Linked DNA regions of Pararhizobium capsulatum DSM 1112. The protein of the gene in region 1 interacts with the protein of each later gene in a pairwise test. Links are inferred from orthologs where the notes say so. Each region holds a gene or a part of one and is shown in the gene's direction. Other genes may lie near its edges.

Region 1 (10,105 bases):
GACGGTACCAAGCAAGGCACCTACGCCCATGTTCACATATGAGTTCATCTGTAAACGCTCCCCTTGCGGCCGGCACAAACAAAAAACCGGCCCATCTTGAAATCGCGCGGAACCTATGTCTTTTGGCTTTGTGTTGCAACAGACATTCTCCACGCCGAACCGTGACGTTTTGACACTTTTCCTGTGTACTTTGAAGGCCAAAGCATGACCAGCGACAATTTGCATGAAACTCTTGTCCTCATTCCCGCACGGATGGCTTCCACCCGCTTGCCCGGCAAGCCGTTGGCCGACATTTGCGGCCTGCCGATGATCGTCCAGGTGGCGCTTCGCGCACGCGCCGCCGCAGTCGGGCGAATCGTTGTCGCCGTCGACCACCAGGATACGTTCGATGCGGTCGTAGGGGCGGGCTTCGAGGCCGTGATGACCAGGGTCGACCATCAGTCGGGTTCCGACCGCATCCATGAAGCGCTTCTAAAGTGTGACCCGGAAGGTCGCGCCAAGATCGTCATCAACGTCCAGGGCGACCTGCCGACCATTGAGCCGGAAACCATCCGCGCCGCGCTGAAGCCCCTCGAAGATCCTTCGGTCGATATCGCCACCCTGACGGTCGAGATCGAGGATGAGGCGGAAAAGACCAATCCCAATGTCGTCAAGGTCGTCGGTTCACCGATTGCCGAGGATCGACTCAGGGCGCTTTACTTCACCCGCGCTACCGCGCCCCATGGTGCCGGCGCGCTCTACCACCACATCGGGCTCTATGCCTATCGGCGCGCTGCGCTCGAAAAATTCGTGGCGCTTTCGCCTTCCGCACTGGAAAAGCGCGAATCGCTTGAACAGTTGCGTGCGTTGGAAGCAGGGATGCGGATCGATGTGCAGATCGTCCGCTCCATTCCGCTCGGCGTCGATACGCCGGCCGATCTCGAAAAGGCACGGCGCCTGCTTGCCGCGAAAGGCTGATTTTCCATGATCACCAAAACCAACAGGATTTCCTTCCAGGGAGATTTCGGCGCCAATTCCGATATGGCGTGCCGCGACATGTTTCCGGACATGGAACCGCTGCCCTGCCAGACCTTCGAGGATGCTTTTCTGGCGGTCGAGAACGGCGAGGCGGATCTGGCGATGATCCCGATCGAAAATACGATTGCCGGTCGTGTTGCCGACATCCATCATCTTCTCCCGGAGTCGCGCCTGCACATCGTCGGCGAGTATTTCATGCCGATCCGCTTCCAGCTCATGGTGCTGCCGGGCGTCTCGCGGGATGAAATCCGCACGGTTCACAGCCATATCCATGCGCTCGGCCAATGCCGCAAGATCGTCCGCGCCAATGGCTGGAAGCCGGTGGTTGCCGGTGACACCGCAGGTGCCGCCAAGCTCGTTGCCGAGATGGGAGATCGCTCCATGGCAGCGCTCGCGCCTCGGCTTGCCGCCGATCTCTACGGCTTGGAAATCATTGCCGAAAACGTCGAAGACACCGAAAACAACGTCACCCGCTTCGTCGTCCTGTCGCGCGATGCGCAGGATATCCGTCGAGGTGCAGACAAGGACGTGATCGTCACCACCTTCGTCTTCAATGTCCGCAACATTCCGGCGGCGCTCTACAAGGCGCTCGGTGGCTTCGCCACGAATGGTATCAACATGACGAAGCTCGAGAGCTACCAGCTCGGCGGTAAGTTCATCGCCACCCAGTTCTATGCCGATATCGAGGGCCATCCGGAGGACACACATGTGCGCCAGGCACTCGATGAACTTCGGTATTTTTCCGAAAAGGTAAGAATCCTCGGCACCTACCGCGCTCATCCGATGCGATTGACGCTCTGACAAGCCTGCGGCCGTGGCGCTTCTGTCACGGTCGCGCATTGATTGTCCGGCTAGCGATAACTGGCTAGATTTGCGGGGTGGAGTTTCCCCGTCTTGCATGATTTTCTCCGTCGTGACGACGCGACTCAGTTCGCATGGCCTCCTGCCATCGCGATCCGACACGCCGCCGCGGTTTGAATGCTGGCGCTGATTTTTCCAGCATAGACACGGAGATCTCTATGAAAATCAAAGCTCTTTTTGCCGGCTCGGTTGCCGCGCTTACCTTCGTTCCAGCAGCTTATGCTGCCGATGCCGTTGTAGCGGCCGAACCCGAGCCGATGGAATATGTGCGCGTCTGCGACGCCTATGGTGCCGGGTATTTCTACATTCCGGGCGGTGAGACCTGCCTGAAGATCGGCGGCTATGTCCGCTTCGACCTCGGCCTCGGCGACGATGTCTACAGCGGCGAAGATATCGGCTTTTCGACCTTTACCCGCGGCACGCTGACCTTCGATGCCCGCAATGATACCGAGATCGGCACCGTGCGCTCCTTCATCGAGCTTCGCGCCGAATCGGATGGCGATACCTACATTAACGCAGCCTATATCGATGCAGCCGGTTTCCGCGCCGGCTATGCCGATTCGCGCTTCGACACCTGGCTTGATTCGGCCGGCAACATCATCAACGACGATGTCATCGACTATACCGGCGACCGCACCAACCAGGTGAGCTACGTCTATGAGGGCGGGAACGGGTTCAGCGCTCTCATCGGCCTTGAGGAAGGCGCCGGCGATTACGACACCGGTTATGCTCCAGTACCGACCGCCTTTTACGATGATGGCGACTGGCCGAAACCGATCGTGGGCGTGAAGTACGAGCAGGATTGGGGCGGAATCTCCGCCGTCGGAGGGTATGACCCGTTCGCGGAGAGCTTTGCCGGCAAGGTGCGCCTTGATGTGGTCTTCAACGACGTATTCTCCGCCTGGGTCATGGGCGGTTACCAGTCCGACTGGGATAATGACAAGGGTCCGGGCGGCACCCGTCGCTTGAATTACTTCGGTGCCTGGAATGGCGACTGGGCAGCCTGGGGCGGCTTCGCCGTCAAGGCCAGTGAAAAGGCCTCCTTCAACGCTCAGGCGGCCTATGAAGAAGACGGCACGTTCGCCGGCGCCCTCAATGTCGATTATGCGGTTGCCGACGGCCTGAGCTTCATGCCGGAACTCAACTACACCAGTTTCGGCGGTGAGCGCGGTGATGGCGATGCTATCGGTGCCACCATCAGATTCCAGCGCGACTTCTGATCAGCGCCCATGCGCCAAAACGACCGGCACCTTTCCTTAGGTGCCGGTTTTGCTTTGTCGTCATACCCGTCATCAAATCCCACCCGGCGTTCAACAAGGACGCGTATTCTCGCCCTTCGATCCAGGCCACATGTAAAGCGACGTCTCGGTTGAGGGTAAACCTTAAATCGCTGCATCCTTCGCAATAATCGCGATTTTTGATAAATTGCGACCATCTGGACAACCTGCTCGCGAGTGCTGTAGTTTTGCCACATTCGATATTTTCGTGTTGCGTGGGGGTAACTATGACAGTTTACCTGATAGAATGTGACATAGACCCGTGGTCTTTTTACGCCGTCTGGCGCGCTGAGTCCGTCCGCGATTCCGAGTTGGTCGGGCGGCTTGGCACCGGAAATTCATGTGTTGTCATTTGACACGATTGGGGATTTGATGACCATCAAGAGCCTTTTGCTTGCTTCGGCAACCGCGCTTGCAGCTTTTCAGAACGCCACAGCAGCGGACGCCATTGTCGCGGCCGAGCCAGAGCCGATGGAATATGTTCGCGTCTGCGACGCATTCGGAAAAGGTTACTTCTACATACCGGGCACCGAGACCTGTCTGAAGATCGGCGGCTACGTTCGTTTCGATAATATGTTGGGTGAGAGCCCCTATAACGGGATCAACGACGGCTGGGTTGGCCATACCCGTGCCACGCTGCGCTATGACGCAGCCTCCGATACGGAATATGGTACGTTGCGTTCCTTTATCGAGCATCGTTGGGATAACACGGATGGCGTGGAGAAGTTTACGCTGATCAGTTCCTATATCGAGCTGGGTGGCTTCCGCGCCGGCTATTCGGATTCGCGCTTCGACAAATGGCTGGATTCGGCCGGCAACATCATCAATGACGATGTCATCGATTACTCGCCAAACCGCACCCCTCAGGTGAGCTATGTCTACAAGACTGACAACGGCTTCGAGTTACTGATTGGCCTGGAAGAGGGCAACGGCACCTATAGTGCCGGCGGCACGACGGTCTACTACAAGGACGAAGACTGGCCGGATCCGCTGGCCGGCTTCAAGTACAAGCAGGATTGGGGCGGCATTTCCGCAATCATCGGCTACGACGCCCAGTCCGAAGAAATGGCAGCCAAGGCCCGCCTTGATCTGACCCTCAACGATGTCTTCTCGATCTTCATCATGGGCGGCTATCAGTCTGGCTGGGATAATGAAGACGGCCCGGCAGGCTCGCGCCAGCGCAACTTCTTCGGTTCGTGGAACGGCGAATGGGCAGCATGGAGTGGCTTTGCTGCCAAGGTAACTGACAAGGCTACGATCAATGGCCAGGCAGCCTATGAAGAAGACGGCACCTTCGCCGCAGCCCTGAACGTGGAATACAAGATGGTCTCTGGCTTCAAGATCATGCCGGAAATAAACTACACCGATTTCGGTGGCGTGCGTGGCGACGGCAATGCCTTCGGCGGCACCGTCCGCTTCCAGCGAGATTTCTGATCAGCAGGCACTAAATACAAAGCCGGCGCCCTTGGGGCGCCGGTTTTCGTTTGCCTGCTAGAGCTTGTCAGGGAAAAGTGGGGACCGGCTTTTCCCGAAAAGACAAACGAAGATAAGAGAATCTAGAGGATGTCTGGTTCAATCTGAACCAGACATCCTCTAGCGGTGCCAGTCCAGCCAGTCCCGCATAAGCTGATGGGCGATCGCGCCCTTCGGCGGCGGACCGAGCTCACCGGCGGCAAGGCTGACGCCGGTATTTCGCGCCAGCATGGTGGCGGTTTCCTCACGGGTGAACCAGCGGCAGTCTTCCAGTTCCTGTTCGTCGCGGTGGATATCGCGGTTCTTCGCCTCCGCATAGCAGCCGATCATTAGCGTGTGCGGCATCGGCCAGGGCTGCGAGGCATGGTAGCGCACGCGACCGATGCGAATACCGGATTCCTCGTGCGTCTCGCGGCGCACAGCATTTTCGATCGTCTCGCCCGGTTCGACGAAGCCGGCAAGACAGGAATACATGCCTTCGGGAAAATGCGGACTGCGGCCAAGCAGACAGAGATCGCGCTCGAGATCGATCGTCAGCATGATTACGACGGGATCGGTGCGCGGAAAGCTAAGATGGCCGCAGGCGGTGCAGATCCGTTTGTAACCGCCGGCCTGGCTTTCAGTCGCGCTGCCGCATTTGCCGCAGAAACGATTGTTGGCGTTCCAGGTGATCAGGCTCGATGCCTGCGCGAACTGTCCCAGAAGCTCGTCGGTGAGCATCTGCTGGCGATAGAGGGTGCGCCCGTCCGCAATCTTGAACGGCTCGGGGAGCGTCTCCTCTGTCAGCCCGATCGGCACGGCAAGCCGCGGCTCGCCATTTGGCAGGAAGCCGAGCAGGATCGCGTCGTCAAGTTCCGGCTGCAATCCCGAAAGCTCGTAAGGTGCGAAGAGCGGATCGATGATCTTCTCGTCGTGCTTGACCACCAGCCGGCTGCCGGAGAAGGCCAATACATGCGCCCCCTCAGCCCGGAAGGCCTTTTCGACGCAATCGTCGGCTCGATGCTCCGACTGGCGGTCCAGGTGGTTTTCGGCAAAGGCGACGAGGGTGCTGGGTTCGGGATGCGGGCTGTGCAGGTCGAAGATCGATTTCGTCATGGTCAGAGGTTTTCCAGTAGGCGGGCTGCGAATGCCTTGCGTTCTTCGTCGCTCCACGGCTCGGCCGTGCCGAAACCCCAGACAGGCCCCGGCCAGTTGGCGTCGCCTTCGCTGCGGGCGATGACGTGGACATGAAGCTGGCGGACGATATTGCCGAGCGCTCCGACATTAATCTTGGTCGCCCCGGTCGTCTTTTTCAATGCCGCAGCCACCATGTTGGTCTCGAATGTCAACATCGTCTGGTCGAGCGGGGTCAGGTCGAAAATTTCCGAGATACCGTCTCGCTGCGGAATGAGCACCAGCCAGGGCCAGCGCCGGTCGTTCATCACCCGGAGCTGGCAGAGTCCGAGGTTGGAAACGAGCAACCCATCGCGTTCAAGGCGGGGATCAAGGGAAAAGTCAGACAAGAAGAACTCCGGGCTTTGCGAATTATCGTTGTTTTGCAAATCAATAGCAGTTTTTTGAAGGCTTGGCTTGCTTTTGCTGGCGATATTGCCGATATGAGAGCCGGGAGGTTGGTGGTGGACGAGCCACTCGCCAACCGGGTCAGGTCCGGAAGGAAGCAGCCCCAACGAGCCAGGCACGGGTCATCGTGCCAGCCTCCCACCCTTTTCCTTACTGTCCTGTCTGGACACGATTTGCAGCCAAGCGGCCCCATCGTGGGGAAAAGAGGGCGATGAGCGAAGATAGTCTGATCCCGACATCCGAAAAGCCCGCCGCCTACCGCGTCCTTGCGCGAAAATACCGGCCGAAGGACTTCTCCGACCTTATGGTCGGCCAGGAGCCGATGGTGCGCACGCTCACCAACGCCTTCGAGACCGGTCGAATCGCCCAAGCTTATATGCTGACCGGGGTTCGCGGCGTCGGCAAGACGACCACCGCCCGCATCCTTGCTCGCGCGCTGAACTACAAGACATCAGAAATCGACAAGCCGACCATCGACCTGCGCATCCCCGGTGAGCATTGCCAGGCGATCATGGAAGGCCGCCATGTCGACGTGATCGAGATGGACGCCGCCTCCCATACCGGTATCGACGATATCCGCGAGATCATCGAACAGGTGCGCTACCGCCCGGTGTCTGCGCGCTACAAGGTCTACATCATCGATGAAGTGCACATGCTCTCGACGCAGGCCTTCAATGGCCTGTTGAAGACGCTCGAAGAGCCGCCGGAGCATGTGAAGTTCATCTTCGCCACGACGGAAATCCGCAAGGTTCCGATCACGGTGCTGTCGCGCTGCCAGCGCTTCGACCTGCGCCGTATCGCCGCGATCGATCTCGTTGTCCTCTTCACCACCATTCTCGAAAAGGAAGGTGTCGCCGCCGAGCCGGATGCCTTGGCGATGATCGCCCGTGCAGCCGAGGGTTCCGCCCGCGATGGCCTCTCGCTGCTCGATCAGGCAATTGCCCATGGGGCCGGTTCCGTCGAAGTTGAGGCCGTGCGCTCCATGCTCGGTCTTGCCGACCGCGCCCGCATCGTAGATCTCTTCCATCATATCGTGAAGGGGGATGTCGCTGCAACGCTCAGTGAGTTCGCGCGCCAATACGAGGCTGGTGCTAGCCCGTCCGTGGTTCTGACCGACCTTGCTGATTTCACCCATCTCGTCACCAAGCTCAAATATGTGCCGGATGCGGCCAATGACCAGTCGCTGAGCGAGATCGAGCGCACCCGCGGCGTCGAGTTCGCCTCTGGAATCGCGGTCACCACGCTGTCGCGTATCTGGCAGATGCTCTTGAAGGGTATTCCTGAAACGGAGAGCTCCTCGCGCCCAGCCGGTGCCGCCGAAATGGTGCTGATCCGGCTTGCCCATGCTGCCCACCTGCCGGCGCCGGAAGATGCTGCACGTCGCCTGCTCGAACTTTCGGGTGGCGATGCCGGCCGTGCACCGACGGTCAATGGTAACGGTGCGGGAACACCGCAGGCCTTCCAGGGATCGAACATTCAGGCACGATCCATCGACACGCCGCCTGCCCAGCGCGCTAACGGAAATGGTGCAACGATGTTGCGGGCAGTGCCCGATACACCAACGCCCGCTGTGCAGATTGTCGGCCGCATCGAGGAAAAGCCCGCCGAAGCGCCTATTGTCAGCGCTGCCCCGAAGGCCCAGCCCAAGGTTCCGGTCAATTCCGTTGCCGACATTGCCGAACTCTGCGCGAAAAACCGCGATATCCGCCTGAAGACGCTGGTGCGTGGCTTCGTGCGGCTCGTCAATCTCGAACCGGGGCGCCTGGAGATCAACCTCCCCGAAGAAGCGCCGAAGACGCTGGTGGCCGATCTGCAGAAGCGGCTGGAGGAATGGACCGACATCCGCTGGATGGTCATCCTCAGCCGCGAACCCGGCCAGCAAACGCTACTGGAGGCCGAGCAGCAGGCTCAGGAAAAGCGCCTCAGCGACGCTCGGCAGGACCCCGATGTCGCCGCCATCCTCGCTCGCTTCCCGGGCGCCAAGATCGCCGACGTGCGCATCAAGGGGCCGGATCCGGAAGTTGAGGAGCCGCAGGTCGTTGCCGTTGCCGAATCAGAGGAAGGCGACATCCTTCCCGGCGATGATATCGAGCACTAGAGTTTGTCAGGGAAAAGTGGAAACCGGTTTTCCCGAAAAGACAAACAGAAACAAAAGAAGTTAGAGGATGTCTGGTTCAATCTGAACCAGACATCCTCTATTTCTAGCTTTTAAGCACATTTCGAAGAGGAAAATCCGATGCGCGACCTCATGGGCATGATGGGCAAGGTCAAGGAAATGCAGGCCAAGATGGAAAAGATGCAGGATGAAATCTCCGCTCTCGAAGTCGATGGTGCGTCCGGCGGTGGGCTGGTGACCGTTCGCATGGATGGCAAGGGCAACCTCAAGGGCATCAAGATCGACCCTTCGCTGTTCAAGGAAGACGATGTCGAGATCCTCGAAGACCTGATTGTTGCTGCCCATAAGGACGGCAAGGACAAGGCCGAGGCCATCGCCGCCGAAAAGACCCGTGCGCTGACCGCAGGCCTCCCGATCCCGCCCGGCATGAAGCTGCCTTTCTAAAAGGGCTAAACACGGCGATAGCTGGCGGATAGCCTAGATAGGCTAATCGAAGCTGCAGGCTCGGTGCCTTGCGGTCAAAATCCATGGCAAGGTCGCCAAAGCTTGACCTCGCAACAGACGGAGGTGGTCTTCGTGCCACCTCGAAGTGCTTGCAAATACCGCCAAGGTTCGCAGGCCGATAACGGCGCAAGTGCCGAGCTTCGCATGATGTCGCCTTCATGGTACAATTTCTCCGTTGGCTGGCAGGCGAGCGGAGAAACGGGATGTCCGAAGAACAGGCGATCCGGACGATCTTGCATCTCTATGTCGATGGCATGGCCTTCGGCAACGAAGTGGCCCTGCGAAAGGCTTTTCATGCCAATGCGCGGGTTATCGGCAACTATGAAGGTTCGGTCGAATGGCTGACGCGTGATGAATTCATCAGCGCCGTCCTTGCAGAGCCGCCAGCGCCACCGGATACCCAGCCTGTCATGGATATAGAGACGATCGACATTTCCGGCGATGCGGCGAGCGTCAAGGTTACCGACGAGTTCGCCGGCATGCGCTTTACCGATTATCTTTCGCTTCTGAAGATCGAGGGCCGCTGGATCATCGTCAACAAGCTCTACCACCTGCATCCGGCCTAGAGTTTGTCACTGAAAAGTGGAAACCGGTTTTCCCGAAAAGACAAACGGAAACAAAGGAATCTAGAGGAAGCTCCGGCTCGACTCGAATATCTTTCACGCCGACGGGAATGGTCCCCGGCTCAAGGCCGAGGACGATTGTCAGGGCAGGTTCCTTCTCAGGCCCGCAGCGTGCCGCCGGTGGACTTCGTCACGTTGGCAACGATCTTGGCGGTGAGGGCTTCAAAATCCTCATCCGTCAGCGTGCGTTCGGCGGGCTGGATGACGACTTCGATGGCCACCGACTTCTTGCCTTCGCCGAGCGACGCCCCTTCAAAGATGTCGAAGACGGAGACGCCGGTCACCAGCTTGCGATCAGCGCTGGACGCAGCCTTCAGGATCGCGCCGGCTTCCACCGTGCGGTCAACGACGAAGGCGAAGTCGCGCTTGACGGCCTGGAAGGGCGAAAGCTCCAGCGCCGGCTTGGTGCGGGTGGCCTTCTTCTTCGGGTCCGGCATGGCATCGACATAGATTTCAAAGCCGGCCAAGGCACCGGAGACATCGAGCGCTTCCAGCGTCTTCGGGTGGAATTCCCCAAACGTGCCGAGCACGATCTTCGGGCCGAGCTTGATCGTACCCGAGCGGCCCGGGTGATACCAGGACGGGCCGCCGGCCTCGAACTGCACATTGCCCATCGGCACGCCGCAGGCTTCGAGAACCGCGATCGCATCGGCCTTGGCATCGAAGACATCGAC
Region 2 (11,118 bases), 1.9 Mb from region 1 along the record:
CCGACCAGACGGCGGCGGCGCAGCGGATTATCGACAGCAAGAGCTTCGACAATTCCGTGCTGTGCACCAATGAAAGCGTGCTCCTGACGCTGGACAGCAATCGCCAGCGCTTCGAGCGGGCCTTGCGGGCGGCGGGCGGCTATCTGTGCAACGAGGCCGACGTGGCGCGGCTGCGGGACTTCCTGTTCCCGGGCGGGCATTTGAACACTGCGGCCGTCGGCAAGAGTGCGGTGTGGATCGCCCGGCAGGTTGGCATTCGCGTCGTGCCGGGCACCAAGGTGCTGATCGCGCCGGTCGATCGCGCCGGCATCGAGGAACCGCTGACCCGGGAAAAGCTCTGCCCGGTCCTGGCCCTGATGTCGGTCGGCACCTTTGAGCGGGCCAAGGGCGTGGCGCAGATGATCCTGCGGATGTCGGGCGCCGGGCATTCGGCCGCCTATCACGGCGAGGATGCGCAGCAGGCGCTGGATTATGCCGCAGCGCTCTGCGTCTACCGCGTGGTGGTCAATGCGCCCTGCTCGCAAGGGGCGGCGGGTTTTGCCACGCATCTGGCGCCGTCCTTCATGATCGGTACCGGTTATGCCGGCCGCTCCTCGGTTGGCGAGAATATCGGGCCGCAACACCTCGTCCATTGGACGCGGCTTGCCTGGAACAGCGATGCGGCCGTGCCCTTCGGCGATTTCTCCCATGTGCGGGCGCCCTTCGAGGGACCGGACGGTTCCAGCCGTCCCACCACACCGTCCCCCACCGCTGCGGCGCCGACCGTACCGTCGCCCACCATCGCACCATCGCCCACCACCGCACCATCGCAAGGGTTCGAGAGCGGGGCCGACCGCGAGTTGCTGCGGCACCTCATTCTCCAGGAACTTCGCCAGCTGACCGGGGGCCAGCCATGACAGATCTTCGCGCTTTCATCTTCATTGACCAGCTTCAGCCGCAGACGCTGGCCTATACCGCGACCTGGATGCGCGGCACCCTGCCGCGCGCGCATGGCAGCGCAGATCATCGAGATTGCACCGGGGCTCGACATCGAGGCTTTGACGGATACGGTCCTGAAAAGCGCCGAGGTGCGCGCCGGTTTCCTCGTGGTCGAGCGACAGTTCGGCACGCTGCAATTCCATGCCTATTCCACCGCCGAGGTCCAGGCGGGTGCGGCAGCGGCACTGCAGGCGATGGGCAAGAAACCAGACGAGGCCGAGAAGCCGAAAATCATGGCGTCCAAGATCGTCACGCGGGTCGACGAACAGCATGCCTTCCTGATGAACCGCAACAAGACCGGTTCCATGGTTCTCAGCGGCGAAAGCATCTATCTGCTGGAATGCCAGCCGGCGGCCTATGCCATTCTTGCCTGCAACGAGGCCGAGAAGGAAGCCGACATCAAGGTCATCGACATGCGGATGATCGGCGCCAACGGCCGACTTTACCTGGCGGGCACCGAAGCGGATGTGCGCAATGCGCGCGATGCCGCCGAGCGGGTGCTGCGTGAGGCGGGAGCACGCTGATGTCGGACATTCGCGCCCTCATCCGCGACGTGCTGGCCGAGGAGATCGCCGCCATCCGGGCCGAGCTTCTGGGCGCGGCCGGGAGCCGTGAGGAGCGGGTGCGGGTGGACGATGCCCGGGGGCTGACGGAGTTTGCGCTTTCGGTGCTGCGCCGCGCCGCCGATCCGGGCTTTGCTGCAGCGCTTCAGGAGGGGCGCCTGATATTCGTGCCGGCGGGTGCGCCCACACTCGCCGCCGCCGGACCGGCGATGCCGATGGCTGCTTATGCGCCCGCATCGCCGTCCGTGCCGGTTTCTTCCCCGCCGCTTTCCTCCCTGCCGCTTTCCCAGGCTCAGCCTGTGCAGCAACAGGCATCGGTGCTGGTGACGACAGTGCCGTCGGCCGTGCCGCAGGTGACGAAAAGCCTGATCACCGAGCGCGATATCACAGGCCTCGGGTCGGACACGACGCGGCTGCGCATCGGCCGGCAAAGCAGATTAACGCCCCTTGCTGCGGACGAGGCTCGCCGCCGGGGCATCAGAATCGAAAGGAGTGCGACATGATTAAGGCCCGCGTCAGCGGCAGGCTCTGGTCGACGCGCCATATCGGCACGCTTCCGACCGGCGCCCTGCTCGAGGTGGAAACCGAAACGGGGGCAAGGCTCATCGCCTTTGATCCCCTGGGCTGCGCCGAGGGCGAGACTGTCCTTGTGACGCAGGGCTCGGTGGCCGCCGCCTACTTTCCCGAACGCTCCGCGCCGATCGATGCGCTGATCGTCGGCTCGATCGACGAACAACCCACGAATATCAACCCAAAAGCACAAAAATGAAGGAGCTTTGAAATGGCAAATCTGGCAATCGGCATGATTGAAACCAAGGGCTACGTGCCGGCCCTCTCCGCCGCCGACGCGATGGTAAAGGCGGCCAATGTCGAGATCATCGCCCGCAACGAGGTCGGCGGCGGTCTGGTGTCCATTGTCGTGCGCGGCGATGTCGGCGCGGTGAAGGCGGCAACAGAAGCCGGCGCGGAAGCCGCAGGACTGGTCGGCGAAGTCACCGCCGTCCATGTCATCGCCCGTCCGCATGCCGATCTTGGCCGGCACTTCGACCCTCAAGGCCTGAAGCCGGCCGGTATCCCCGCGCAAAATTTAACAGCCCGGGCAAGATTGAACAGCCCGCCCAAGATTAACAGCCCGCCCAAGATTAACAGCCCGCCCAAGATTAACAGAAGGAGTGGGGCATGACAGAGCTTCGCGTCTATCTTCCCATCGAGGATCTTCAGCCGCAGTTCGCAGCATATCTGTCCTCGCCCACCCGGGCGAGGGGATATCCGCCCTTTGCCGGGCAGAACTCCCTGATCATCGAGGTGGCGCCGGCGCTGGCGATCCACCGCATCACCGACCTGGCGCTCAAATCCGCGCCCTCGATGGAGCCGGGCATCCTCTACACCGAACGGCAGTTCGGGCTGCTGGAGCTGCATTCGGACAGAATGGAGGAACTGGTCGCGGCCGGCGAGGCCATCCTCGCAGGCATCGGCGGCCGGAGGAACAGCTCAAGCCGCAGATCCTCTATCACGACATCATCGAGGATCTCTCCGACCAGCACGCGATCATCCTCAACCGCTCCCGCGATGCCTCGATCCTGGTCCCGGGCGTGGCGCTGCTGATCTACGAGATGGCGCCGGCGCTGTTTGCCTGCGTCGCGGCCAATGAGGCCGAAAAAGTCGCCCCAAACGCCGTCATCAACGACGTCCAGATGATGGGCGCAACCGGCCGACTGTTCATCTCTGGCACGCGGGAAGACATGCAACTCGCCCGCGACACAATCACCGCAAAACTCGAAACAATCAAAGGACGGTAAAAACGTATCAAAAACAGGCGGTCGGTAGGTCGAAAGGGTTCCGTTCTATTTTGATACCAAGTCGTCGCATATGTATCTATAAATGTTATGCTTTGCCTCAGGCGACGCGTGCCGGCGCAAACGTCCAGGAGGAGCGTCGCTACTCGATCCCTTCCCATAGCATCGCCAGTTGTGCCGCCGTAAGCTGCGCCGTGCCATCGCTTGCCGATATCTAAGGAAAGCGGCCATTCTTCAGGGCTTGGTAATAGAGACAGAAGCCTTGGCTGCGCAAGAACAGCAGCTTGATCCGATTACCTCGTTGTCCATGGAATACGAATGCCGAACCGGACGCGGTTTTCTGTCGTAACGATGACTTCAACAGTGCCATCAGCTCGTCGATCACTTTGCGCAGGTCGGTCACGCCGCAGGCGAGGGGATAGACCCGCGCGTTTGCGCCCCCAGCGATCATGCTTCTTGCACCAGGCGGATCAGCGCCTTCAGCAGGTCAGGTGCAACATCGGCATTGACCTGCAAAACACGACCGCCCACACCGCCAATTTCGATTCGAGTAGATTGTGCCAACCGCCTCGCGGCAGCAGATTTGTCTGTCCGGTTCGGTCGGTTTGCTTGACTGGTTGGTTCCGTAAAGTATCGCGGCGCAGCACATCGTAAATTCCATTTCGCTGCTTGACGAGTGAACAAAAATAGAACAAAATAAAAACATAACGGAAAAGGAGCTTTGAAATGACCGATTTTCTTCGTGATCTTGCCGCCTTCACCTCCATGATTATGTTCATCGCCAGTTTCTCCATCCTCGTTATGGGGATGTAATCATCCTTCTTCAGCCCATTTTATCTGTTCGCGCTCTGTGGACAAATTCGCAGCTTGCGGAAAAATCGGAGCGGTGAAGGATGAAAAGTGGACATCACCGATCCGAAGCAGGATATCGTTCCGTTGACAGGAATCGGAGCGAGCCATGGCCGAAGCGACGAAGCAAGATGTAGGGACGCAGGCAGGCGAGGGCGGTGATCCGCTGTTCGTGCATCTGCGGGTTCATTCCGCCTTTTCTCTTCTGGAGGGCGCGCTTCCCATCAAGAAGATCATCGGCAAGGCTGTCTCCGATGGCCAGCCGGCGATCGGCATTGCCGATACCAATAATCTCTTTGCTGCGCTCGAATTCTCTCAGAAGGCCATGGACGACGGTCTGCAGCCGTTGATCGGCTGTCAGCTGTCGATCGACATGGAGGATGAGGTTGATGGTGAGAAGCGCGGTCATGCGCAGCATCTGGCGAAGCTGCCATCGATCGTGCTGATTGCATCCACCGATGCCGGATATGTTCGGCTCGTCGATATAGTCAGCCGCGCCTATCTCGATGGTGAGAGCGGGCAGGCGGTGCGCATTGCTTTATCGTGGCTACGTGACGGCGGCACGGAGGGGTTGATCGCCTTGACTGGTGCTTCCGGTGGTCCGGTGGACATGGCGGTACGCTCGGGTCACGGCGCTCTTGCGGAGGCGCGATTGAAGACACTGGCGGCGCTGTTTGGCGATCGGCTCTATGTCGAGCTGCAGCGGCATGGGCGCTTCGATCGGCGCCACGAAGGTCGAATGATCGAGCTTGCCTATAAGATGGATTTGCCGCTGGTCGCGACCAACGAGCCTTTCTTTCCATCGCCTGCCGAATATGAGGCCCATGACGCATTGATGGCGGTGGCGCACAACGCCATGGTCTCCGACGACAGCCGGTTCCGACTGACACCCGATCACTATCTGAAAAGCCGCAAGGACATGGTGGCGCTGTTCAAGGATCTACCGGAAGCGCTCGAAAACTCTGTGGAGATCGCGCGCCGCTGCTCCTTCGTCCTGAAAACGCGAGGCCCTATTCTGCCGCGCTTCACCGGTGCGTCCGACGATCCGCAGGAAGCTGAGCGCGCCGAATCGCAGGAACTCCGGCGCCAGGCCCAGGAGGGCCTTGAGGAGCGTATGGAGAAGCTGGGCCTCTCCGCCGGCTATACCGAAAAGGACTATCGCGAGCGGCTGGATTTCGAGCTTGGCGTCATCGAACGCATGAAATTTCCGGGCTACTTCCTGATCGTTGCGGACTTCATCAAATGGGCAAAGCAGCAGGATATCCCCGTTGGTCCGGGCCGCGGTTCCGGTGCGGGCTCGCTGGTCGCCTATGCACTGACGATTACCGACGTCGACCCACTACGCTTCTCGTTGCTGTTCGAACGCTTCCTCAATCCTGAACGCGTTTCGATGCCCGACTTCGATATCGACTTCTGCCAGGATCGGCGCGAAGAGGTCATCCGCTACGTTCAGCGCAAATACGGCCGCGAGCAGGTGGCGCAGATCATCACCTTCGGTTCGCTTCAGGCACGCGCCGCGTTGCGCGACGTTGGTCGCGTGCTGGAAATGCCTTACGGCCAGGTCGACAAGATCTGCAAGCTCGTGCCGAACAACCCGGCCAACCCGACGCCTCTGTCGAAGGCGATCGAAGAGGAGCCGCGCTTCCAGGAAGAAGTCGACAAGGAGCCGGTTATCGGCCGCCTGCTCGATATCGCCCAGAAGATCGAAGGCCTTTACCGTCACGCGTCGACCCACGCCGCCGGTATCGTGATCGGCGACCGTCCGCTGTCGCAGCTCGTGCCGATGTATCGCGACCCGCGCTCCGATATGCCGGTCACCCAGTTCAACATGAAGTGGGTGGAACAGGCCGGCCTCGTCAAGTTCGACTTCCTCGGCCTGAAGACACTGACAGTACTGAAGACCGCCGTGGACTTTATCGCCAAGCGCGATATCACCGTTGCGCTCGAGGCTTTGCCGCTCGACGATGAAAAGACCTACGAGATGCTGTCGAATGGCGACACGGTCGGCGTGTTCCAGGTGGAAAGCGCCGGGATGCGCAAGGCGCTGATCGGCATGCGACCGGACTGCATCGAGGATATCATCGCCCTCGTGGCGCTTTATCGACCGGGTCCCATGGAGAACATCCCGGTCTACAACGCCCGCAAGCATGGCGAGGAAGAGATCGAATCGATCCATCCGACGATCGATTATCTGCTCAAGGAAACGCAGGGCGTTATTGTCTATCAGGAACAGGTGATGCAGATCGCCCAGGTTCTTTCAGGCTATTCGCTCGGAGAGGCCGATCTTCTGCGCCGCGCCATGGGTAAGAAGATCAAAGAGGAAATGGATAAGCAGCGGGCCCGCTTCGTCGATGGCGCGGTTGCCAACGGCGTCTCGAAGCCACAGGCCGATATGATCTTCGATCTCCTGGCGAAGTTCGCAAACTACGGCTTCAACAAGAGCCACGCGGCAGCCTATGCCATTGTGTCCTATCAGACCGCCTATCTGAAGGCGCATTATCCCGTCGAGTTCCTGGCAGCGTCGATGACGCTCGATATGTCGAACACCGACAAGATCAACGATTTCCGGCAGGACGCCGCCCGGCTGGGAATCAAGGTCATTCCGCCATCGGTGCAGACATCGTTCAGGCGCTTCGAGACCGGCGACAACTGCATCTACTACTCATTGGCGGCCATCAAGGGCGTCGGTGAAGCTGCAGTCGATCATATCGTTGCCGTGCGTGGCGATGCACCTTTCGAAAGCCTTGAGGACTTCTGCCTGCGGATTGATCCGAAGCTTTTGAACCGCCGCGTCTTCGAAAGCCTGATTTGTGCCGGTGCTTTCGATTGTTTCGGCTACGATCGTGCTGAACTGGTTGGTGGGATGGACCGAATTCTCGGTCTTGCGCAGCGTGCCCAGGAAAACAAGGTCAGCGGCCAGAGCGACATGTTCGGTGCGGGCTTTGCGACAGGGCCTGAAAAGCTGGCCTTGCCAGCCTATTCACCTTGGCTCGCGTCGGAGAAGCTGCACCGCGAGTTCCAGGTTCTGGGTTTCTATCTCTCGGCTCACCCGCTCGACACCTATAACGAGTTGCTCGCAAAGATCAGGGTACAGACCTTTGGTGATTTCGCAGCCTCGGTAAAAAAAGGTGCGACAGCCGGCCGTCTCGCCGGTACGGTCACGTCCAAGCAGGAGCGCAAGACCCGCACAGGCAACAAGATGGGCATCATCGCCTTTTCGGATTCCTCCGGGCAGTTCGAAGCCGTGCTGTTTTCCGAGGCGCTCAATCAGTACCGAGACCTGCTGGAAGCGGGCAAATCACTCGTCATGACCGTGCAGGCGGAAGAGCGGCCGGAAGGTATCGGCTTGCGCATCCAGACGCTGCAATCACTGGAAGAACGCTCTCTACAGATGCAGAAGGCGCTGCGCGTCTATGTGCGTGACAGCGGCCCTCTGCGATCGGTTGCGACCCACCTCAACACCAAGGGCGACGGACTCGTATCGTTCGTTGTCATCAAGGACAATGGCCAGCGGGAGATTGAGGTCGAGCTCAACGAGCGGTATCGGATTTCGGCGGAAATTGCCGCCGCCATGCGCGGAACGCCCGGTGTCATAGACGTCGAACTCGTCTGATCACGAATCCAGGGACGGTCTCAGCCCTTGGGGCCTGCATACGTAATTGTGACGAAATCCGTGCCCTTTCCGGTTTCCTGACCAAGGCCATTATCCGTTATGGTCAGAGATGAACCGTCAGCGAGCATCTTCTCGATCTTCTGGCGCGTCTCTGCATTGAGGCTTAGTCGATCAAGTGTGCGTTCAGCAGCATTGAAGGCAAGCGAATCGCTGTCGTCCGTCAAACCAAGACGCGCCTTAATCGTCTTTGGAAGCGCGTTGTCGAGTGTGGTCGCAAACCAACTCCCGCCGCTTCCATTGTTGTCGGCGTCAGCTGCAGAATGAAACTGGAAGAAATGTGTGCCCAATGCCGCATGCGGCTCGGCAATGGTGATCGGGGCTTCGAAGACCGGCGCGAAGTCCCGGCGAACGAGGATTTGGCCATTGGCAGGCGTTCCCCGGTTCGTTTTCTTGTAAAGCGTAGAAAGCAGTTCGGCGGTCACCCGTCCGTCCGGTGGAAGATTTTCGCTTTTCTGAAACGCCGCGATCGCCTCAACTGTTTGGGAGCCGGAAACGCCGTCGGGAAGGCCGGGATTGAAGCCGAGATCAATCAGAATGTTCTGTGCGTCCATCGTCGTTTCCCGCTGTCCACGCCAGGTGATCAGCATGCGAACAGGCGGCCCGGAAGGTAGTGCGCTTTCTGCCGGTTTGTCTGCCGGTTCGCCCATCGCGATCTCGACGGGTTGCGTAGACGAGGGCAGCTGCGAGCCTGTCGGCCGCAGCTCTACATCTGAAAGCAGTGGCGGCGCCTCAGCTTTGGGTTGGAAGAGAAACGCGTGGGAAACAGGCGTCGGCAGCACCTGCTTATCAGATATGAGGACATGCATGCCGTGTTCAGTCATTCCAAAAAGTGTCTTCGCAAAATCGTCGGGCATGCGCACGCAGCCATGGGAGGCCGGGTAGGGCGGCACCTGACCGGACGCATGAAGCGCGATACCGGACCACGTCAACCGCTGCATGAAGGGCATCGGTGCATCTGAATAGATGTTGGAGCGATGATGGCGCGCCTTCTGCAGGATCGAGAAGATGCCTGTTGGCGTGGCGTGCCCCTTCTTGCCCGTGGAGACGTGTGACGTGGCGACCACCGTGTCGCCGTCGTAGACGACGAGCGACTGCTGATCCTTGGAGACGATGATCTGCAGTGGGCGTTCTGTCGCACCGAGGACGTTTCCCGTGCCAAGTGCCGTACTGGCCGCAAGGGCAAGAGCAAGAAGACTGGACCGAAAGGCGATACGCTGAACCATGACGACATCCGGAGCTACTAAAGTCCGCGCGCCGGTTCGTGCGGCTTCATGCGCGGCAAATACAAACGTCCGGTTTCGTCCTCGCGCGTCCCGCCAAGGCATGAACCAGATGAAAGGCCAGCCTAGACAAAGGGATTTAACGAAGTTTTGCGGGAGTTGGCAATCTTGAGCCATCCACTTTGCAAGCGCGTTCAAATTTCCGTGTAAAGCTGCTACGCCGGAGAAGACTTGCAGTCGCTGGCGGTCGGTTTATGGGGCATTTAGCGATCCCGCCGACCCTTTCCGAAGGTGTAGCCCGTCTCGACGCTGGCTTTCCCGAACTTGTCCCGCAGGATGTTCATCGCTGCCTCGGCTGCCGCTCTTCGACTGGCGTTGCGATCGACCAGATCCGGGGGATCTGCCAGCGCCGGATCGCCGAGATCGCTGACGCCGATACCGATCAGCCGGAACTTGGTTCCATCCGTTTCCCGGTCCAGCAGCTGCATACCGGTCTGAAAAATCCTGTCGGCAAGCTGGGTCGGGTCCTCCAGACGGCGATTGCGGGTCCGGGTCTTGAAGTCCGCGGTTTTCAATTTGAGGACAACTGTCTGGCCGGCAATTTCTGATTTGCGCAAGCGCGCGCTGACCTTCTCGCTGAGACGGCGCAGGTGGACGATGAGCTGGTCATAGTCGCAGAGGTCATCGTTGAAGGTCGTCTCAGCGGAAACGCTCTTTGCTTCGCCGTTGATCTCCACCTGTCGGTCATCCTTTCCGCGCGAAAGCCGGAAGAGACGCTGTCCCATGGTGCCATAGCGCCGCATCAGATCGGCTTCCTCCATGGTTTGGAGCTGGCCTATGGTGCGAATGCCGTCACGCTCCAGCGTCGTCGCAAAGGCTTTGCCGACGCCCCAGATGAGCGTTACCGGCTTTTCGCTGAGAAAGCTCAGGGCTTCCTCCTCGCCGATCACCGAAAAACCACGGGGCTTCTGCAGGTCGGATGCGACCTTGGCGAGGAACTTGCAATAGGAAAGACCCACGGAAACAGTGATGCCGATCTCGTTCTCGATGCGACGGGCGAAGCGTGCCAGCGTCAAGGCTGCCGCCGCGTGATGTAGCCGCTCGGTACCCTTAAGCTCCAGAAAGGCTTCATCGATCGACAGCGGCTGCACGAGAGGTGTCAGTTCCTGCATCAACGTCCTCACCTGACGGCCGACGGTGACATACTTCTCCATGTTTGGTTTGATGACGATCGCTTGGGGACAGGCTTCCAAGGCCTTGAACATCGGCATGGCCGAGCGCACCCCATGGATACGAGCGATGTAGCAAGCCGTTGAAACCACTCCGCGCTTGCCTCCGCCGATGATCACGGGCTTGTCGGCAAGCTCGGGATTGTCTCGCTTTTCAATGGAGGCGTAGAAGGCGTCACAATCGATATGCGCGAGCGTCAGTTTGTTCAGTTCCGGATGGCGGAGCAAACGCGGGCTGCCGCAGGCGCGGCAACGCCTGTTATCGGCCGCCTGTTCGCTGAGGCAGTCGCGGCAAAAACCGGAGGCGGAGGGATGATGATCGACCATGGCTCGGAACAAAACTTGAACATCGCTACCCTACTGCAAAATTCCGCAATCCGAAATGGGGCGGGGCGCGCCGTCCAAGATGTTCTTGGAGCAAGCAGATGTAGAGTGTTCCGCTTCTGGTTCTCTAGAGGATGTCTGGTTCAGATTGAACCAGACATCCTCTAAATTCTTTTGTTTCCGGTTGTCTTTTCGGGAAAACCGGTTTCCATTTTCCCCTGATAAACTCTAGCGACGATCAGAATTTGTCTCGCCGAAGAAATGCTTGCGGATGAGAACCTCGGCTTCGTCCCAGCTTTCGGCGAGCAATACACCATCTCCGGCGGGAGGCGCCATGCGCCGGAAGCCCTCATTAGCCATGAGATGGATCAGCAGGCAGTCGGGGACGCTGTCCCGCACGGAATGAAGGTTGCGGGCGATATCGTCGAGGAAGGCTGTGGGGACAGGTGCCTGGGCCGTTAGCTGTCGGATCACCGGTCCCTTGGC
Region 3 (10,077 bases), 170 kb from region 1 along the record:
GCCGTGATCGAATGGGCGATATTCTGGAGCAGAACAGTTTTACCGGTCCGCGGCGGTGCCACGATGAGGCCGCGCTGGCCCTTGCCGAGAGGTGCGATGAGATCGATTACACGCGCCGAGAGGTCCTTGGAGGTCGGAACCTCCAGCTCCATCTTGAAACGCTCGTTCGGATAAAGCGGCGTCAGGTTGTCGAAATGCACCTTGTGCCGGATCTTCTCGGGGTCTTCGAAATTGATCGTATTGACCTTGAGCAGGGCAAAATAGCGCTCGCCCTCCTTCGGACCCCGGATCGGTCCTTCGACCGTATCACCCGTCTTCAGTGAAAACCGGCGAATCTGGGAAGGGGAGATGTAAATATCATCCGGACCTGGGAGATAATTGGCATTTGCCGACCGGAGAAAGCCGAAACCGTCCTGAAGAACTTCGACCACGCCTTCCCCGATGATTTCAACATCCTGGCTCGCAAGCATCTTCAGGATGGCAAACATCAGCTCCTGCTTGCGCATGACGCTGGCATTTTCGACCTCGACTGATTCGGCAAAGGCGAGCAAATCGGTCGCGGTTTTGTTCTTAAGATCTTGTAGCTTCATTTCAGCCATGAAGGGGGACCACACTTAGCAGTTCGGAATGGAAGGTCGGCGTGCTTTAGGTAAGGGGAGCCGCACGAGAGGGGCAGACTCGTCTCTTTTACACATGCCACGAAAGATGAGATGACGCGAAAATAGCGATTCACATGGATCGCCGCAAGGGGCCTTCTGGATTTAACCGTAATTTCATCCGCAACCACGCGCTGATGTCAAAAAGGTTTCACCACCGCCATGATGACGATGGCGATCATCAGCACGGTCGGGGCCTCATTCATCAGCCGCCAGTAGCGAGCACTACGGGTATTTTCGTCGCGAGCAAAGCTGCGAACGGCACGGCTGAAAAGCACGTGAACACCCGTGAGAAGCACGACAAACAGAAGCTTCGCGTGGAGCCACCCGCCTTGAAACCCGTAGACACTCCAGGCGAGATAAAGGCCGAGCACCCAGGAGATCATCATCGCAGGGTTCATGATGACCTTGAGCAGGCGCTGCTCCATCATCTTGAAAGTCTCGGATTGCGGCGACCCCGGCTCCGCATCGGTATGATAAATGAACAGGCGCGGCATGTAGAGAAGCGCTGCCATCCAGGACATCACAGCGATGATATGCAGCGCCTTTATCCAGAGATAGAGATTATCCGGCTGGTAGACGAAGAGCCCTGCAAGCAGGGCGACAAAAATCCCGATCGCAACAAACGCTCTGATGCGCGCACGCCGGCCGGGAGCCCTGTCAACCTGCCTCTCCATGGTCACGCCGCCTCCCCTGAGCGTCGAACACGCGCAAGAAGCTGTGTGACATGCTCTGGATCTGCCTGCGGCGTGATCCCATGCCCCAGGTTGAAGATCAGCGGTCCATTCCCAAGAATGTCCAGGATCCGATCTATCCCCTCATCGAGAGCGATACCACCGGCAACGACCCGCATCGGATCAAGATTGCCCTGGATCGGACCGTCCTTCTGCAACTCCGCCGCAAAGCCCAGCGGAACCGACCAGTCGAGACCGATTGCATCCGCATCCGTCGCCTGCCTGTAAGTTTTCAGGCGCGTCCCTGCTCCCTTGGCAAAGGCGATGATTCGCGCCTGTGGCCGACGTGCCCGAACGCTGTCGATCATTCGACGGACGGGCCTGATCGCATAACGCTCGAATTCCTCCTCGCCGAGAACACCGGCCCAGGAATCAAAAATCTGAACCGCGTCGGCCCCCGCATCAATTTGTTCAACCAGATAGTCAGCCGATACGTCCGCCAGCAAACCGAGAAGATGGTCGAATGCCTCCGGGTGGCGATAGGCGAAAAGCCGGGCAGGGGCCTGGTCCGGGGTTCCCTGACCCGCAATCATATAGGTCGCGACCGTCCAGGGCGCGCCACAGAAGCCGAGAAGGGTTGTTTCTCCGGGCAGCTCCCGCCGCAGTTTCGTTACCGTCTCGATGACTGGCTTCAGGTGACCCGAGACGATCGATGGGTTCAGCCGATGGATCTCTCCAACATCGATCGGGTCCATTCGCGGTCCGTGGCCTTCCTCAAAGCGAACATTCCGCTTCAAGGCGTCGGGGATGACAAGGATATCGGAAAACAGAATCGCTGCATCGAAACCGTACCGACGGATCGGCTGCAATGTCACTTCCGTTGCAAGCTCCGGCGAATAACAGAGATCAAGAAAGCTCCCGGCCTGTTGGCGTGTTTTGCGATACTCCGGAAGATAACGACCTGCCTGCCGCATCAACCAGACGGGAGGAGGAGACAACGTCTCTCCCTGCAATACCCGAAGCACTTTGCGTCCTTGCACAGTCACGTCCACATGTCTCCAACTTAAAACAAAACTGAATCTAGAAGGTTTCTATTTCTTAGAGTCGGTGACTATCAAGGATTAAAATCCATCCCCACCTCATCCACAGGGCCGCCGCGTTGAGCAGCCGTGAGGAAAAAATTCGGCCAATCTGGCACGAAAGTTCGGATAGCCCGGAAAATTGTTTCGATTCAATTCGTTCTGCTCTTCACCACTTGAGACGTGTTTGTGGATAGGCTGTGAATGGGCGTGACATTTTGCCGTAAGCATGAGTCATCTTCACAGGGGCCGCGAAGTCTTCTCCGAGCGTGCGTCAATTGTGAATAACTCGGAAGTTTTCCCCTTGCCTTGGACGGGGGCGAGCCCTTAGCTGTTTTTGTCCCGCTTTATCAACAAGCCCCGGAGAATAACGTGGAGAACCAGAAAAACTATTTCCACCTGCATCTGATCTCCGATTCGACCGGCGAAACATTGATTGCGGCCGGCCGCGCCGCCGCTGCGCAGTTTCAGGCTTCCCATGCGCTTGAACACGTCTATCCGCTGATACGGACGCGAAAGCAGTTGGGGCAGGTGCTCGAGGCCGTCGATGGAGCGCCCGGCATCGTCCTCTATACCATTGTCGATCGCGACCTGGCCGATATGATCGACCAGCAATGCAAACAGATGGGCGTACCCTGCGTCTCTGTTCTCGATCCGATCATCGATATTTTCCAGACCTATCTGGGTGCCACATCCCGTCGTCGCTCCGGCGCCCAGCATGTCATGAATGCCGAATATTTTGCGCGCATCGAGGCCCTCAATTTCACGATGGATCACGATGACGGACAGCTGCCCGTCGATTTTGATGAAGCCGACGTCGTCTTGATCGGGATCAGCCGGACATCCAAAACACCGACCAGCATCTATCTCGCCAACCGCGGCATCAAGACAGCGAACATACCGATCGTGCCCAATGTGCCGCTGCCGGAACGATTGCTCGAGGCGACGAAACCCTTGATCGTAGGTCTGATCGCAACTGCGGATCGGGTTTCGCAGGTCCGACAGAACAGGGTGCTCGGGGCAACCCAGGGCTTTCATGTCGAAGAATATACCGATCGTGCCTCGATCGCGGAGGAACTGAAATATGCGCGCATGCTCTGCGCACGCAACAATTGGCCGATCATTGACGTGACGCGCCGCTCGATCGAGGAAACAGCGGCCGCGATCGTTGCCCTGAGGCCCCGGCTGCGGTAAATCCGCACTCCACTGTCCAGGACCCGTCTATGACCCCTTCTCTCGTGCTTGCGTCTGCAAGCCCCTTTCGCAGGATGCTGCTTGAAAACGCCGGCATCGCTTTTGGAAGTCAGGCTGCGGCCATTGACGAGCGGGCGATCGACGCCAAGCTTGAAGCGGAAGGGGCGTCACCGGAAACGATTGCCCTCGCTTTGGCTGCAGAAAAGGCTGTCGATATCGCAAGGCATTTTCCCGAAGCGGTTGTGATTGGGTCCGACCAGACGATGTCTCTTGGCGCGCGCGTCTACCACAAGCCACGAACTATGGACGAGGCGCGAGATCACCTTCTGTCTCTTTCAGGCCAGACTCACCAACTCAACAGTGCAATCGTGCTCCATCAGGACAAGGAGATTTTGTGGCGCCACGTGTCGTCGGCCCGGTTGACCATGCGTAATTTCGACCGGGATTTTGTTGAGCAACATCTTGCGCGTGTCGGTGAAAAGGCGCTTTCCAGCGTCGGCGCCTACCAGCTGGAGGGGGAGGGTATCCAGCTGTTTGACGCGATCGAGGGCGATTATTTCACGATTCTCGGTCTACCCATGCTGCCCTTGCTGGCTAAACTTAGAGAGATCGGTGTTCTCGATGCGTGATTCACGTGAAACATTTGTTAACCATGCTTTCGTTGCCGGCTACCCGGTCAAGCATTCGCGATCGCCTTTGATTCATGGATATTGGCTGGAGAAGTTGAAATTGCAGGGAAGCTACCGGACTCATGAAGTGACTCCGGATAATTTTCCCGGCTTCATACAGGAGTTGAAAAGTGGACAGTCCGGATTTATTGGTGGCAACGTCACCATCCCCCATAAGGAAGTTGCTTTCTCCCTCTCCGATCGGCCGGATGATTTGGCACGGGAAATCGGTGCCGCCAATACCGTCTGGCTGGAAGACGGTGTGCTTCATGCGACCAATACTGATGGCATAGGTTTCACTGCCAATCTCGATCAATCAGCACCTGGATGGGATGGGATCGAGACGGCTGTTGTCCTCGGTGCCGGGGGCGCAAGCCGGGCGGTCATCCAGTCCATTCGCGACAGGGGTGTCAAAACCATCCATGTTCTGAACCGGACGGTAGCGCGGGCGCGTGAATTGGCGGATTGTTTCGGGCCGGCGGTCCATGCGCAGCCGATGGAAGCCCTCTCGGATATGCTTCCCGGCGCCGGGCTTCTGGTCAATACAACATCGCTTGGGATGGACGGCGGAGAGGTACCCGCCTTCGATTTCAGTTCGATGCGTCCGGATGCTGTTGTCACCGACATCGTCTATGTGCCGTTGAAAACGCATATTCTGGCGCAGGCCGAAAGTCAGGGATTTCGCATTGTCGATGGGCTCGGGATGCTCCTTCATCAGGCCGTGCCCGGCTTTGAAAAATGGTTCGGAGTTCGCCCCACGGTCGATAGCGCGCTTCGCCAATTGATCATTGATGACATGGCGGCTCACACATGATCGTCCTTGGCCTTACCGGATCCATCGGCACGGGAAAGTCGACAACGGCGCAGATGTTTGTAGATCTGGGCATTCCGGTGAACGATGCCGATAAGGTCGTGCATGATCTCTACCAGGCAGAAGCTGTAGAGCCGATCGATCGGGCATTCCCGGGTGTCGTCGTCGATGGCTGCGTGGACAGGGGCAGACTTTCGTTGGCGCTCGCGGAAAGTCCCGCACGGTTCAAGGAATTGGAGGCCATCGTCCATCCGCTCGTTCGTCTGCGTGAAAAGCAGTTCGTCGAAAAGGAAAGAGCCGCAGGAACGCCGATCGTGGTGCTCGATATTCCCTTGCTCTATGAGGTTGGCGGCGAAGATCGTGTGGATGCCGTCGTTGTCGTAACCGCCGATCCAGACATTCAGCGCGAGCGTGTCTTGAAAAGACCGGGGATGACGGCCGAAAAATTCGATCTCATCCTCTCGCGCCAGATGCCGGACGACCAAAAACGTGCGAAGGCGGATTATATCATCGATACCGGCCTCGGGCTTGATTCGGCCCGCACGCAGGTCGGGGCACTTGTCGAACGTCTTCTGAAAAAAAGGTGACCTAATGCGCGAGATCATTTTCGACACGGAAACCACCGGTCTCGATAATCGTCTTGATCGGGTCATCGAAATTGGCGGCGTCGAACTCGACAATCACTTTCCGACCGGCCGGACGTTCCACGTCTACATCAATCCAGGCGATCGTCAGGTTCATCCGGATGCGCTTGCAATCCACGGCATCACCGATGAGTTCCTGAAGGACAAGCCGTCCTTTGCCAATATTGCGTCCGACATGATGGCGTTTTTCGGCGATGCCCGCTGGGTGGCCCACAACGCGAACTTTGATATGGGCTTTATCAATGCAGAGCTTGCCCGCATCGGCCAGCCACCCGTCGCGCCCGATCTGGTGACGGACACTCTGGCACTGGCCAGGCGTAAAAATCCAATGGGGCCGAACTCGCTCGATGCACTTTGCCGGCGCTACGGCATCGACAATGCTCACCGGACGAAGCACGGCGCATTGTTAGACTCCGAACTTCTGGCAGAAGTCTATATCGAGATGAGCGGCGGACGGCAGGCGGCTCTGGGTCTCTCCTCGCAGGAAAGCCGCGGCACCGAGCGGGAACAGGACGATACGATCGTTGTGATCGGCCAGAGACCGCGCCCGTTGGCGCCGCGTCTGACTGAAGAGGAACGCGCAAGCCACGATGCGCTGGTCGCCAAGATGGGTGCCAAGGCAATCTGGGGCAAATACGGCCAACCTCAATAAACCAGCCGCAATAAAAAATGCCCGGCTCGCGAGAACCGGGCATTCGGCTTAACAAGCAAACTCTTCCCAAATCAGTTCGGCGCGGCGGAAACCTGGGCACGAACCTTTTCTTCGGCCATGCGCTGCGTGAACATCTGCGCAAAGTCGATCGGATCGATCATCAGCGGCGGGAAGCCACCGTTGCGGGTTGCATCGGCAACGATCTGGCGTGCGAAGGGGAAGAGCAGGCGCGGGCACTCGATGAAGAGCAGCGGCAGCATGTGTTCCTGCGGAAAGCCGGTAACGCGGAAGACGCCACCATAGGCCAGTTCGACATTGAACAGAACCTTGTCGCCTTCCTTGGCTTCGGCATTCAGCGTCAGGACAACATCAAATTCCGCTTCGGAAAGCGGGTTGGCATTGACGTTGACATTGATGTTGATCGAAGGAGCCTTGTCGCGAGCCTGCAGCGAACGGGGGGCAGCGGGATTTTCGAAGGACAGATCCTTGATGTACTGTGCCAGAACGTTCAGGGACGGACTCTCCTGGGAGCCGCCGTTCGGGTTGGATGCGGTATCGGTCATGAGGCCTTTTCCTTGGGCTTGATGTGCTGTGGCCATCTAGCATTTCGCTCGGAGCCTTACAACCCGGAGCCCTGCCGCATCATGGAAGGCTAGCGCAACCTGTTCCGGTCATCCTGCTGTCCCGGCGAACGAGGTGCATCACGCGAATACTCGTCTTCCTCCAGGTCAACTACCTGCGGACCGCGCCGATGAACGTCGGAGGAGTTGTCTCCGGGGCGGCTTCCGGGTGAAAATCCGAAACCGGAGCCGACCGTGACGATGTTGAGGCGATCACGCATCACCTTCCAGGCGAGGTCTCGTACGGGTGGAAGAAAAAGCAGGATCCCGACAATATCGCTCAGAAAGCCGGGCAGGATCAGTAAAATGCCAGCGACAACGATCATGACCCCATGAACCAGTTCGCGCCCGGGATCGCCGCCACCAGCCGTTGCCTGCTGAAGTCGTCTCAATGTACCCAAGCCCTGAAAACGCAACAGGACTATTCCGGCGACCATGCTGGCAAGAACGAGCATCAATGTCATCCCGACACCGATTTCGTTTCCGACCAGAACAAAGGTCGCGATTTCCGCAAACGGCAACACAAGAAAAAGCGATGGAGCGATCAGAATACGCATGGAACCCACTCATTTATCGAGGAAATGCCATCCAACGGGCGCCTCGTTGCAAGGAATTGATATAGTCGTTTGAATGATGATGCCATGCAGACTATATGGGGTAACCTCAAGGCAAATTAACAGCGGTCTGGGTGGAATGGGCTCTTTCGACTTCGTCACATTGTTTTTTCTGGTCGCCGCGGTGATCATCTTCATCCAGTTGCGCAGCGTGCTCGGTCGTCGTACCGGCAGCGAGCGGCCACCGCTCGATCCCTATTCCAAGCGCGAAACCGCGGAAGGACCGGAGGCGACCGGCAAGGTCGTGCAGTTGCCGCGTCGGGATGGCAGCCCGGATGGCACGGCGAGCTATGCGGCAATCGACGCCTTCACGCCAGCGGGCACGCCGCTCAATGACGGTTTGCGCAGGATAGCAGATGCAGATGCTTCCTTCGATCCGAAGGAATTCGTCAACGGCGCCAAGACGGCCTACGAGATGATCGTCATGGCGTTTGCCGATGGTGATCGCAAGACGTTGAAGGGTCTGCTGTCCCGTGAGGTCTATGATGGTTTCGAAGCGGCGATTGCGGAGCGCGAAGCCAAGGGCGAGGTTCTGAAGTCCACGTTCGTCGGCATCGAAAAGGCCGATATCGTTCATGCCGAAGTCAAGGACAGCGAAGCGAGCGTCACTGTGCGGATCATCAGCCAGTTGATCTCTGCTACCTTTGACAAGGCTGGCGCCGTTATCGACGGCGATAGCGAGGCGGTGTCCGAAGTCAACGACCTCTGGACCTTCGCCCGCGATACACGCTCGCGCGATCCGAACTGGAAGCTGATCGCGACCGAATCCGAGAATTGATCGGACCGGCGCGATGGATTTCAGTCTGCAGCGGGTCGGCTTCTCCGACATCCCCGGTTGGCAAAACGATGATCCGGCTGCGGTCGTACGCGCGCTTGCTCGTTGTCATCGGCATGTCGTTTCGGTCAAACCCCACAAGACCGGCGCGCTCGGCGTCAGCTCGGACGATTTGGGGCTGGCCTTTGAGGCGGCATCGACTGTTGTCGATGCCCTGGCCCCCGAGGGGGCCAGGGATTTCTTCGAGACGCATTTCGTGCCTTTTCTCGTCCGCCCGTCGATGGGAGGGAGAGGTCTGGTCACGGCCTTTTATGAACCCGAAGTCGAGGTTCGGGCAGAACCGGACGCGCAATTTCGCTATCCCTTTTACCGCCGTCCGGCCGATCTCGTTGACCTCGATGACAGCAATCGGCCGTCCGGCATGGATCCCTATTTCGCTTTTGGTCGCCTCCGCGACGGAGCGATTGATGAATATCCGGATCGTAGCGCAATCGAGCAGGGCTATCTTCGCGGCAAGGGGCTGGAAATTGCCTATGCGAAATCCATCGTCGATGTTTTCTTCGCCCATGTTCAGGGGGCGGCCCGATTGCTGTTTCCGGGTGGCCGCGTAACGCGTGTCACTTATGCGGCAAAGACGGGCCATTATTTCTCAGGCATCGGAAAGCTTCTGATCGATCGCGGCGAGATCGACCCCAAGACCGTGTCGATGCAGAGCATTCGCCAATGGCTTGCCGAGAACTCGGATCGGGTTGCGGAGGTCCTCTGGCATAACCGTTCCTTCATCTTCTTTCGGGAGGCTGCGGTCGATGATCCGGTGCTCGGGCCTGTGGCCGCTGCAAAGGTAGCGCTGGAGCCGGGACGCTCACTTGCTGTCGATCGCGCGATCCACACCTTCGGCGTACCCTTTTTCATCAGCAGCGAGACACTGGTCCATATCGATGATGCCAAGCCCTTCCAGCGGCTGATGCTGGCGCTCGATACCGGTTCGGCGATCGTTGGCCCGGCGCGCGGCGATATCTTTACCGGCTCTGGTGACGAAGCTGGCCGACTGGCCGGCTCGGTGCGCAACGCGGCAGATTTTTTCATTTTCATTCCCAAGGCCGCAGCAGCAAGATACGGCGATGGCTAAGGATCGAAAGCTCTCGAGCGAAGACAGAATCCTCTGGGGCAAGGTTGCCCGCACGACCCGTCCCCTGCCGGGACGCATGGAAGATCTTGTCCATTTTGAAGAACCGGAGATTGAAAAAGCGCCTGAATCGCAGCAGCCCGCAAATTTCAAGGACGGGCGCTCCCTGTTGGAAGCCCTCGGTGTTGCACCCGAGCCGCCGAAGCCAACGCAGCACCAGCATCATCCTCTCGAGAAGCCGGTGAAGCGCAAGCTCGCCCGGGGACACCTGCAACTGGAGGCGAGGGTAGACCTGCATGGTATGATCCAGAGCGAGGCACACGGATTTCTGCTGCATTTCCTGATGCGCGCCCACGACCGCGGCCTGCGCCATGTCCTGGTCATCACCGGCAAGGGCACGTCGCTCGGCAGCGAAGGTACCTTGAAGCGAGCGGTGCCGATGTGGTTTTCCCTGCCGGAATTTCGGTCTCTGATTTCCTCCTACGAACCGGCTGCACGCACCCATGGCGGCGAGGGCGCGCTTTACGTGCGTCTCTCCCGGGCCAGGGGAGCGGCACCGTGACG

Evidence for each region.
Region 2: the proteins of QO002_RS02480 (region 1) and dnaE interact in binary tests that used the Escherichia coli proteins (3 or more experiments, as listed by UniProt). The link is inferred for Pararhizobium capsulatum DSM 1112 from one-to-one orthologs.
Region 3: the proteins of QO002_RS02480 (region 1) and dnaQ interact in binary tests that used the Escherichia coli proteins (3 or more experiments, as listed by UniProt). The link is inferred for Pararhizobium capsulatum DSM 1112 from one-to-one orthologs.

Annotation. Positions count from the first base shown.
Region 1 is NZ_JAUSVF010000001.1:540,343-550,447, forward strand. Bases 5,850-8,842 are described here. They hold QO002_RS02480 (DNA polymerase III subunit gamma/tau), read left to right. Parts: upstream 5,850-6,399; coding sequence 6,400-8,286; downstream 8,287-8,842. Other genes in these bases: QO002_RS02470 (HIT domain-containing protein), read right to left, coding at 5,850-6,130; QO002_RS02485 (YbaB/EbfC family nucleoid-associated protein), read left to right, coding at 8,425-8,748. Also shown: QO002_RS02440 (c-type cytochrome), read right to left, coding at 1-48; QO002_RS02445 (3-deoxy-manno-octulosonate cytidylyltransferase), read left to right, coding at 205-957; QO002_RS02450 (prephenate dehydratase), read left to right, coding at 964-1,818; QO002_RS02455 (porin), read left to right, coding at 2,037-3,098; QO002_RS02460 (porin), read left to right, coding at 3,528-4,589; nudC (NAD(+) diphosphatase), read right to left, coding at 4,749-5,723; more of QO002_RS02470, read right to left, coding at 5,726-5,849; QO002_RS02490 (nuclear transport factor 2 family protein), read left to right, coding at 9,012-9,374; pheT (phenylalanine--tRNA ligase subunit beta), read right to left, coding at 9,530-10,105. UniProt on the Escherichia coli protein: Part of the beta sliding clamp loading complex, which hydrolyzes ATP to load the beta clamp onto primed DNA to form the DNA replication pre-initiation complex.
Region 2 is NZ_JAUSVF010000001.1:2,467,481-2,478,598, forward strand. The notes cover bases 3,994-7,999. They hold dnaE (DNA polymerase III subunit alpha), read left to right. Parts: upstream 3,994-4,295; coding sequence 4,296-7,799; downstream 7,800-7,999. Other genes in these bases: QO002_RS12110 (hypothetical protein), read right to left, coding at 3,994-4,116; QO002_RS12120 (L,D-transpeptidase family protein), read right to left, coding at 7,820-7,999. Also shown: QO002_RS12070 (aldehyde dehydrogenase family protein), read left to right, coding at 1-896; QO002_RS31175 (BMC domain-containing protein), read left to right, coding at 1,284-1,502; QO002_RS12080 (hypothetical protein), read left to right, coding at 1,502-2,044; QO002_RS12085 (EutN/CcmL family microcompartment protein), read left to right, coding at 2,041-2,310; QO002_RS31120 (BMC domain-containing protein), read left to right, coding at 2,323-2,724; QO002_RS12095 (hypothetical protein), read left to right, coding at 2,721-3,146; QO002_RS12100 (hypothetical protein), read left to right, coding at 3,134-3,340; IS66 family insertion sequence element accessory protein TnpB, read right to left, coding at 3,552-3,788; more of QO002_RS12110, read right to left, coding at 3,817-3,993; more of QO002_RS12120, read right to left, coding at 8,000-9,082; QO002_RS12125 (DNA polymerase IV), read right to left, coding at 9,343-10,635; QO002_RS12130 (hypothetical protein), read right to left, coding at 10,861-11,118. UniProt on the Escherichia coli protein: DNA polymerase III is a complex, multichain enzyme responsible for most of the replicative synthesis in bacteria. This DNA polymerase also exhibits 3' to 5' exonuclease activity. The alpha chain is the DNA polymerase catalytic subunit.
Region 3 is NZ_JAUSVF010000001.1:375,316-385,392, forward strand. The notes cover bases 4,561-7,525. They hold dnaQ (DNA polymerase III subunit epsilon), read left to right. Parts: upstream 4,561-5,673; coding sequence 5,674-6,378; downstream 6,379-7,525. Other genes in these bases: QO002_RS01725 (shikimate dehydrogenase), read left to right, coding at 4,561-5,085; coaE (dephospho-CoA kinase), read left to right, coding at 5,082-5,669; secB (protein-export chaperone SecB), read right to left, coding at 6,450-6,941; QO002_RS01745 (FxsA family protein), read right to left, coding at 7,031-7,525. Outside these bases: transcription termination factor Rho, read right to left, coding at 1-599; protoporphyrinogen oxidase HemJ, read right to left, coding at 797-1,339; hemE (uroporphyrinogen decarboxylase), read right to left, coding at 1,336-2,376; QO002_RS01715 (pyruvate, water dikinase regulatory protein), read left to right, coding at 2,782-3,603; QO002_RS01720 (Maf-like protein), read left to right, coding at 3,633-4,232; more of QO002_RS01725, read left to right, coding at 4,225-4,560; more of QO002_RS01745, read right to left, coding at 7,526-7,555; QO002_RS01750 (Tim44/TimA family putative adaptor protein), read left to right, coding at 7,692-8,390; mltA (murein transglycosylase A), read left to right, coding at 8,404-9,516; QO002_RS01760 (Smr/MutS family protein), read left to right, coding at 9,509-10,075; QO002_RS01765 (helix-turn-helix domain-containing protein), read left to right, coding at 10,072-10,077. UniProt on the Escherichia coli protein: DNA polymerase III is a complex, multichain enzyme responsible for most of the replicative synthesis in bacteria. The epsilon subunit contain the editing function and is a proofreading 3'-5' exonuclease.